Regions from separate parts of the Pectobacterium peruviense genome, predicted to be linked through region 1. Evidence: predicted binding sites of a transcription regulator. Region 1 holds the regulator's gene; the other holds the start of a gene.
What was found. Region 1 encodes PurR, which represses purine synthesis genes. Its sites were predicted from a motif close to CANGCAAACGTTTGCNTG; they were not measured.

Region 1 (4,477 bases):
GGGAAGATGTATTTATGAATCCAGGGATCAATGTGCGGGTTGGTCTTATTGGCGCCGATAGTGTGCAGCAGGAACAGTCCATCGGGCTTAAGACTGCGTTTTGCCATGCGAAAGTAAGCGCCATAGTTGCGCGGGCCGACGTGTTCAAACATACCGACAGAGACGATCCTATCGAATTGCTGGTTCAGATCGCGGTAGTCTTGTCGCGCAATGGTGACGCCAAGATCCTGACAGCGCTGTTGCGCCAGACGCTGTTGCTCTCTGGAGATGGTGATGCCGTAAACGGAGACACCGTAGCGACGCGCGGCGAACTCAGCAAGCCCGCCCCAGCCGCAGCCGATATCCAGCAGCGTCATGCCTGATCTTAGCTGGAGTTTTTCGCAAATCATGGTGAGTTTGTCTTCCTGCGCTTGTTCCAACGTGTGCGCCTGTTTCCAATAAGCGCAGGAATATTGCATGTAGGGATCGAGCATTAGGGTAAAGAGATCATTACCTAAATCGTAATGTGCTTTGCCGACAACCTGAGCACGTCTGCGGGACTGCAAATTGGTGACGCGGGAAATGGCGACTCGAGTAAGATCGTGCAAGCGGCGAGGTAGTGTATTTTCTAGCCCTGCACGCAGGACACGATGGAAGAACATATCCAGCCGTTCGCACTCCCACCATCCGTCCATATAGCTTTCACCTAATCCCAACGAACCTTCTCGCAAGACACGTTTAAAAAAGCGGGGATGGGTAACGTGGATATCAAAGGGGCGAGTACCGTTGATCGCGATATCCGCAGCGGCTAACGTGTCTTGCATTATGTGGAACCAAGGCGCGGTATCGTGATCCCATTTTTCTGCATAAGGTAATCCCATCATGTCTCCTTAACTTTTCACGAGTATCCCCGTCATACTTCAAGCTGCATGTGTGTTGGCTGCGTTCAGTCACCCGAATCACTTACCGGAGTAAGCTCATCGGGATTCCTTTTCTTGCCGCCTTCCTGCAACTCGAATTATTTAGGGGTAAAAGTATCGTAAAACACCTGGACAGCACTTACTGCAGCCGACGTATCGGCTGTCACCAGAGAAAAATGAAGAAGAAATTTGCACGTAAACAGGATCTCATTGGCAAAAGCACGGACCTGCTTACTGACGTGCGGCTATCGCTATTTTGGTTTTATCAGTGAAACTGAAACGCAGGGTTCAGTTTAGAGTTGCTCCAGCCAATATACAAGAAAATTGGCTGGAGCAAGCAGAGAGGGAAAGCGGGCAGGAATAGAAAAACCGTCTGTATTGGTCGTCGAGATTAACGGCGATAATCGCGGAATGGACCATCGGCAACCGAGCGACGTTCAATCAGCGTCGGGTGTACTTCAATGACGTGCGCATCTTCTCGCTTACTGGTAATACGATCCAGCAGCATAGAAAACGCGGATTGGCCCAGGCGTTCTTTCGGTTGATGGATGGTGGTCAGCGCTGGCGTAAAGAAGCGCGCATGGCGCACGTTGTCATAACCGATCACCGAAATATCCTGTGGCACGCGCAGGCCCAGTTCGTCGGCTGCACAGATGGCACCCATCGCCATAATATCGCCACCACAGAATACGGCCGTAGGTCGCTGTTTCTGCGCGAGAATCTGATGCATGGCTTTATAGCCGGATTCCGGTTCGAAATCGCCCTGAACAACCCATTCGTCGCGCACGGCGATGTCGGCTTCCTTCAATGCTTTTAAAAAGCCGAGGTAGCGCCCGCTGCCGGTGTTGCGCTCTTGAATGCCGGGGATCGCGCCGATATCTCGATGACCGCGTTCAATCAGGTAGCGACCCGCCATATAACCACCTTCAAAGGCGTTATCGATAATCGTATCGGTAAAATCGCTGTGCATCTGTCCCCAGTCCATGACGACCATTGGAATGCTGCGATAATCTTCCAGCATGCCCAATAGCTCCGGCGGGTATTCGGCGCACATCACCAACAGGCCGTCGACGCGCTTTTGCGCCAACATGGAAAGATAAGCGCGCTGTTTGCCAATGTCGTTATGAGAATTACACAGCACCAGCGTGTAACCTTTGGCATAACAGCTGTTTTCGACTGCTTCAATGATCTCGGCAAAGTAGGGGGCTTCGCTGGATGTGGCCAACAAACCAATAGATTTAGTGTGATTAACTTTGAGGCTGCGAGCGACGGCGCTGGGCGAATAGTGCAATTCTTTGATTGCCGCCCTGACGGCTGCCTTAGTCTCTTCGGCGACGAAACGTGTTTTATTGATCACGTGCGATACGGTTGTGGTGGAAACGCCAGCACGTTTTGCCACATCTTTAATCGTTGCCATCTAAAAATGACTCCTGAACTTACCTGTTACAGACGTAAGTATATTGTTAATCGTTTGCCTACGTTTAAAGTTCTTCTTCTAAGCTAAAAAACAGGATTTCAGAAGGAGAATGCCGAATGTTATACCGAAGGGGTCTGGGTTGACGTTTTTCGACTGATACGCAGCGCTTTCATAAACAGCGGATTGTGTCCGATTTATCATGAAAGTGAAAGGGCTAATTTATACTATTAGTGATGCATTCGTCCGAGATTTTTCGCTAGAATTATGAAAGAATCGTAATAACCCTATTATTTGTAGCTTTAACCGTCTAAGCGGGTTCTGCTGCACATGGTGGTGTCTTTTTTTAGATGAAGTTTCAGATGAAACTTGTTCGCTAATAAGGAGTGGTTTATGGATACAGATCTGAAGATGTCTTTACTGACAACCGTTGGCTCGTTAGCTGTGATCATCGCGTTTAGCTTTATTGCGGTGCTGAACTAACCGATCGGCTTCTGCGCTGGTTGGTATTCAGACACGTTGGTGGTGCATAAACGTGTCTGAATTATTTAGGGTATAACCGGTATAATTTGCTTAACGAATGGTCTGTGGCGTGACCACGCGACGCGCGCCAACGTAGTGCTCCTGCCAATAATCTTCGCTCAGCTTGCTGATGCGAATATCTGAGCCCGTACGCGGCGACTGGATAAATTTCCCTTCTCCCAGATAAACCCCAACGTGATCGGCTGCGCCACGATTATTGATGCGGAAGAAGACCAAATCGCCACTTTCTAGTTCACTCTTTTTAATCGGCGCGGCATCACGTAGGTGATACATTTCGTTTGCGGTACGCGGGATTTGGATCTTGACGACGTCTTTATAGGCGTAATAAACCAGTCCGCTACAGTCGAATCCGGTAAAGGGAGATGAGCCGCCCCAATGGTACGGTTTACCTATTTGGCTCATCAATTTATTCATGGCGGTCGTTTTGGCATGCTGATAGCGTTTTTTATGCGCCGCGCTCAGCGCCATTCCTTTTTCGGTGGGAGACGGGTTTTTATCCACCTTCTCTTTGAGTGCGGTTTTCTTTAACCCGGTTTTAACTCTGGCCTGTGCAGTTGTCTGCTTCTCGTCTTCAGGTTTCAGTTTTTTAAGGTTTTTCTTTACTAGCGCGGGCGTGCTGCTTTGTGTCCGTGACGGTTTTTTTTCTGTCGATTTGTTAGCGCTACGGGGTTTGGTTTTAGTGCTGACTGCGGTAGGTTCGGGTTTTTTGCTTTTGATCGGCGTCGGTGATTTAGCATTACTCTTTGTTTGACGGCTTTTCTTATTCGTTTCTTCAACGACGTTTTTCTTCGGTGCCGAATGCGGGGTATGCGGCGCAGCCTGAACGACGTTCAGGCATAGATTACTGAAAAATAATATAAAAAGAGTAATAAATAAGCGCATAATAAAAGTGACCGAACATAATCCTTAACTCGCTCAATCCTCACAGTATTCCTGAAAACGGCGTCATAAAAAAGTAGGCACGGTCGCTTTATTCATACAGAATAGTGAAAAAACGTTAATAGTTGTTTTTTCGATTGATTTATCAGCATTTTTTGGCGTTGATTTCATCAGCGACGCAAAGCGACGAGAAAAATAACCCTACAAAAAATGGCGTTTTTTTGTAGCTAGTGGCATCGGTACAATATCATTGAGTCAATGTCGCTGTCGCAATACTTCTGACGGCGGCTCATGGCTAGCGTTTTGGACGTTAGCCATCCTATAGGTTTAAGGAAGCAAGAAGATGACGACACCGACAATTGAAAAAATTCAGCGCCAAATTGCTGAAAACCCGATTCTGCTGTACATGAAAGGCTCCCCGAAATTACCAAGCTGCGGTTTTTCCGCACAGACCGTTCAGGCATTGTCTTCATGTGGCGAACGTTTTGCTTATGTAGATATTTTACAGAACCCAGATATTCGTGCTGAGTTGCCGAAATACGCAAACTGGCCGACATTCCCGCAGCTGTGGGTTGACGGCGAATTAGTTGGCGGCTGTGATATCGTGGTTGAAATGTTTCAGCGCGGTGAATTGCAACAGCTGATCAAAGAAACGGCAGACAAATACAAAGCGCAGCAGGCCGATCAAGAGTAAGTCTCTTATCAAGCATAATCGCGACGCGTAATGTTGTTATGTTGCTAG
Region 2 (4,477 bases), 2.3 Mb from region 1:
GCAGACCTCCTGCGTGCAAGGCAGGCGCTCTCCCAGCTGAGCTATAACCCCGTCTCTACTTACAGTTACCTTAGATACCACTCACGGAAGAGTTGGTAGGCCTGAGTGGACTTGAACCACCGACCTCACCCTTATCAGGGGTGCGCTCTAACCACCTGAGCTACAAGCCTATTAAGGTATTTCTGCTCGTTATTTTCATCAGACAATCTGTGTGAGCACTTCACGTAACACACATCTTTTTTTGGTAAGGAGGTGATCCAACCGCAGGTTCCCCTACGGTTACCTTGTTACGACTTCACCCCAGTCATGAATCACAAAGTGGTAAGCGCCCTCCCGAAGGTTAAGCTACCTACTTCTTTTGCAACCCACTCCCATGGTGTGACGGGCGGTGTGTACAAGGCCCGGGAACGTATTCACCGTAGCATTCTGATCTACGATTACTAGCGATTCCGACTTCATGGAGTCGAGTTGCAGACTCCAATCCGGACTACGACGTACTTTATGAGGTCCGCTTGCTCTCGCGAGGTCGCTTCTCTTTGTATACGCCATTGTAGCACGTGTGTAGCCCTACTCGTAAGGGCCATGATGACTTGACGTCATCCCCACCTTCCTCCGGTTTATCACCGGCAGTCTCCTTTGAGTTCCCACCATTACGTGCTGGCAACAAAGGATAAGGGTTGCGCTCGTTGCGGGACTTAACCCAACATTTCACAACACGAGCTGACGACAGCCATGCAGCACCTGTCTCAGAGTTCCCGAAGGCACTAAGCTATCTCTAGCAAATTCTCTGGATGTCAAGAGTAGGTAAGGTTCTTCGCGTTGCATCGAATTAAACCACATGCTCCACCGCTTGTGCGGGCCCCCGTCAATTCATTTGAGTTTTAACCTTGCGGCCGTACTCCCCAGGCGGTCGACTTAACGCGTTAGCTCCGGAAGCCACGCCTCAAGGGCACAACCTCCAAGTCGACATCGTTTACAGCGTGGACTACCAGGGTATCTAATCCTGTTTGCTCCCCACGCTTTCGCACCTGAGCGTCAGTCTTTGTCCAGGGGGCCGCCTTCGCCACCGGTATTCCTCCAGATCTCTACGCATTTCACCGCTACACCTGGAATTCTACCCCCCTCTACAAGACTCTAGCCTGTCAGTTTTGAATGCAGTTCCCAGGTTAAGCCCGGGGATTTCACATCCAACTTAACAGACCGCCTGCGTGCGCTTTACGCCCAGTCATTCCGATTAACGCTTGCACCCTCCGTATTACCGCGGCTGCTGGCACGGAGTTAGCCGGTGCTTCTTCTGCGGGTAACGTCAATCAGCAAGGTTATTAACCTTACTGCCTTCCTCCCCGCTGAAAGTGCTTTACAACCCGAAGGCCTTCTTCACACACGCGGCATGGCTGCATCAGGCTTGCGCCCATTGTGCAATATTCCCCACTGCTGCCTCCCGTAGGAGTCTGGACCGTGTCTCAGTTCCAGTGTGGCTGGTCATCCTCTCAGACCAGCTAGGGATCGTCGCCTAGGTGGGCCATTACCCCGCCTACTAGCTAATCCCATCTGGGCACATCTGATGGCAAGAGGCCCGAAGGTCCCCCTCTTTGGTCCGAAGACGTTATGCGGTATTAGCTACCGTTTCCAGTAGTTATCCCCCTCCATCAGGCAGTTTCCCAGACATTACTCACCCGTCCGCCGCTCGTCACCCGAAGAGCAAGCTCTTCTGTGCTACCGCTCGACTTGCATGTGTTAGGCCTGCCGCCAGCGTTCAATCTGAGCCATGATCAAACTCTTCAATTTAAGATTTGTTTGATTTGCTGAACTCGTCAGCGATGCTCAAAGAATTAAAACTGTTTATTCGTAATGAATTTCACTGTTGTTCACTCTTCAAGACTTTTTATATCGTTAAGATACGGTCTTGTGAGTGCCCACACAGATTGTCTGATTATATTGTTAAAGAGCAGTGCGTTGCGGTCTTATCCGCTTCGCGAGGTGGCGTATGTTACGCTTATCACCTTCAGAGTCAACGTTTATTTTAAAGCGTTTTCTCTTTCTTTATCAACCCGGTTGTGTGTTCACATCGCCGTGTTGATGGAGGCGCATTATAGGGACTTCTCGACCTGCCGCAATAGGTATTTTAAAGAAAAATGACTGTTTGCTGCATTCCACAGCAAAACCCCGCCTTATACCTATTTTTGCACAAACTTATCCACAGAAAGCATTCTACTCAAAAATTGACGAGCATCACGCAAACGTTTTCGCTACAATTCCCCCCGTTCAAAATCGTCGTGTTTTTGCGAACGCTAACTGAATATTTCTCTTTATTCCGCAATTATTGCTCTGACAAAGACGATATTCACATACCGTTCTTTACTGACTACCCAAATCCAGGGGATAACATCATCATGCAACAACGCCGTCCAATTCGCCGCGCTCTGCTCAGCGTTTCTGACAAAGCAGGTATTGTCGAATTTGCTCAAGCTCTGTCCCACCGTGGCGTCGAGCTCCTTTCAACCGGAGGAACCGCCCGTTTGCTGGCCGATGCTGGCTTAGCGGTGACAGAAGTCTCTGACTACACCGGTTTCCCGGAAATGATGGATGGGCGTGTAAAGACCCTGCACCCGAAAGTACACGGCGGCATTCTGGGACGACGCGATCAAGATGATGCGATCATGGCGCAGCACGACATCAAACCCATTGATATCGTCGTTGTGAATTTGTATCCGTTCGCTCAGACCGTCGCCCGTGAGAACTGCACATTAGAAGATGCCGTTGAGAACATCGATATCGGCGGCCCGACGATGGTGCGCTCCGCCGCCAAGAACCATAAAGATGTGGCTATCGTGGTCAAGAGCAGCGACTACAGCACTATTATTAATGAAATCGACGCCAACGAAGGTTCATTGACCTACGAAACCCGTTTCGATTTAGCCATTAAAGCCTTTGAGCATACTGCTGCTTACGACAGTATGATTGCCAACTACTTTGGCGCACTGGTTCCGCCTTACCACGGTGATACCGATAAACCATCTGGCCACTTCCCGCGCACGCTGAACCTGAACTACATCAAAAAGCAGGACATGCGCTACGGCGAGAACAGTCATCAGCAAGCTGCCTTCTATATAGAAGAGAATATTCACGAGGCTTCTGTCGCCACCTCTATACAGTTACAAGGCAAAGCACTGTCTTATAACAACATCGCCGATACCGATGCGGCGCTGGAATGTGTGAAAGAATTTCCCGAACCAGCCTGCGTTATCGTTAAACACGCGAACCCGTGCGGCGTAGCAATTGGCGGTTCAATTCTTGATGCTTACGAGCGCGCCTATAAAACCGACCCGACATCGGCATTCGGCGGCATTATCGCCTTCAACCGCGAACTGGATGAAGAAACGGCACAGGCCATCATCAGCCGTCAGTTTGTCGAAGTCATTATTGCGCCATCCGCTAGTGATGCTGCATTGAAGGTGACCGCAGCCAAACAAAACGTACGCGTCCTGACCAGCGGTAGCTGGCAGCAACGCGTCCCGGCTCTGGACTTCAAACGCGTCAACGGCGGTTTGCTGGTACAGGATCGCGATTTGGGTATGGTCGATGCGTCTCAACTGCGTGTCGTGACCGAGCGCCAGCCGAGCGAGCAGGAATTACGCGATGCGCTCTTCTGCTGGAAAGTGGCTAAATTCGTTAAATCCAATGCGATCGTGTACGCACGCGACAACATGACCATCGGGATAGGTGCTGGTCAGATGAGCCGCGTTTACTCAGCGAAAATCGCTGGTATCAAAGCGGGCGATGAAGGGCTGGAAGTAAAAGGTTCCGCCATGGCCTCTGATGCATTTTTCCCATTCCGTGATGGTATTGATGCTGCCGCGGCCGTTGGCATTACCTGTGTGATCCAACCGGGCGGATCTATTCGTGATGATGAAGTTATTGCTGCCGCTAACGAACACGGCATTGCGATGATCTTTACCGACATGCGCCACTTCCGCCATTAATTCTGGAGCTGACCGAAATGAACATTTTAGTAATTGGTAATGGCGGACGCGAACACGCACTGGCCTGGAAAGCCTCCCAGTCACCGCTGGCGAAACAGGTTTATGTTGCTCCAGGAAACGCGGGCACCGCACTTGAGCCAGCGCTGACCAACGTTGATATCGCCGCAACCGATGTTCCAGCGTTAGTCGCCTTTGCTCAGGAAAACCAGATCGATTTAACCATCGTGGGTCCAGAAACACCGTTAGTTATCGGTGTTGTGGATGCGTTTCAGAGTGCAGGTCTAAAAATCTTTGGCCCGTCGCAGGCCGCCGCGCAATTAGAAGGCTCGAAAGCCTTTACTAAAGATTTTCTGGCACGCCATAACATCCCGTCGGCGGAATACCAGAATTTTACCGAAGTGGAACCCGCGCTGGCCTATGTACGCAGCAAAGGTGCACCTATCGTCATCAAGGCGGATGGGTTAGCCGCTGGTAAGGGCGTGATTGTCGCGATG

Region 2: the regulator PurR is predicted to act here: its motif matches at 2,234-2,251, upstream of purH (bifunctional phosphoribosylaminoimidazolecarboxamide formyltransferase/IMP cyclohydrolase).

What each region holds. Positions count from the first base shown of each region.
Region 1 is NZ_CP161826.1:2,006,799-2,011,275, forward strand. Features, by position in the region: gene cfa (cyclopropane fatty acyl phospholipid synthase) at 1-860, opposite strand, end outside; gene purR (HTH-type transcriptional repressor PurR) at 1,291-2,316, opposite strand; gene DUT67_RS09150 (YnhF family membrane protein) at 2,707-2,796, shown strand; gene DUT67_RS09155 (C40 family peptidase) at 2,887-3,738, opposite strand; gene DUT67_RS09160 (Grx4 family monothiol glutaredoxin) at 4,079-4,429, shown strand.
Region 2 is NZ_CP161826.1:4,605,416-4,609,892, forward strand. Features, by position in the region: tRNA gene DUT67_RS20750 (tRNA-Ala) at 1-51, opposite strand, end outside; tRNA gene DUT67_RS20755 (tRNA-Ile) at 94-170, opposite strand; rRNA gene DUT67_RS20760 (16S ribosomal RNA) at 246-1,788, opposite strand; gene purH (bifunctional phosphoribosylaminoimidazolecarboxamide formyltransferase/IMP cyclohydrolase) at 2,394-3,983, shown strand; gene purD (phosphoribosylamine--glycine ligase) at 4,001-4,477, shown strand, end outside.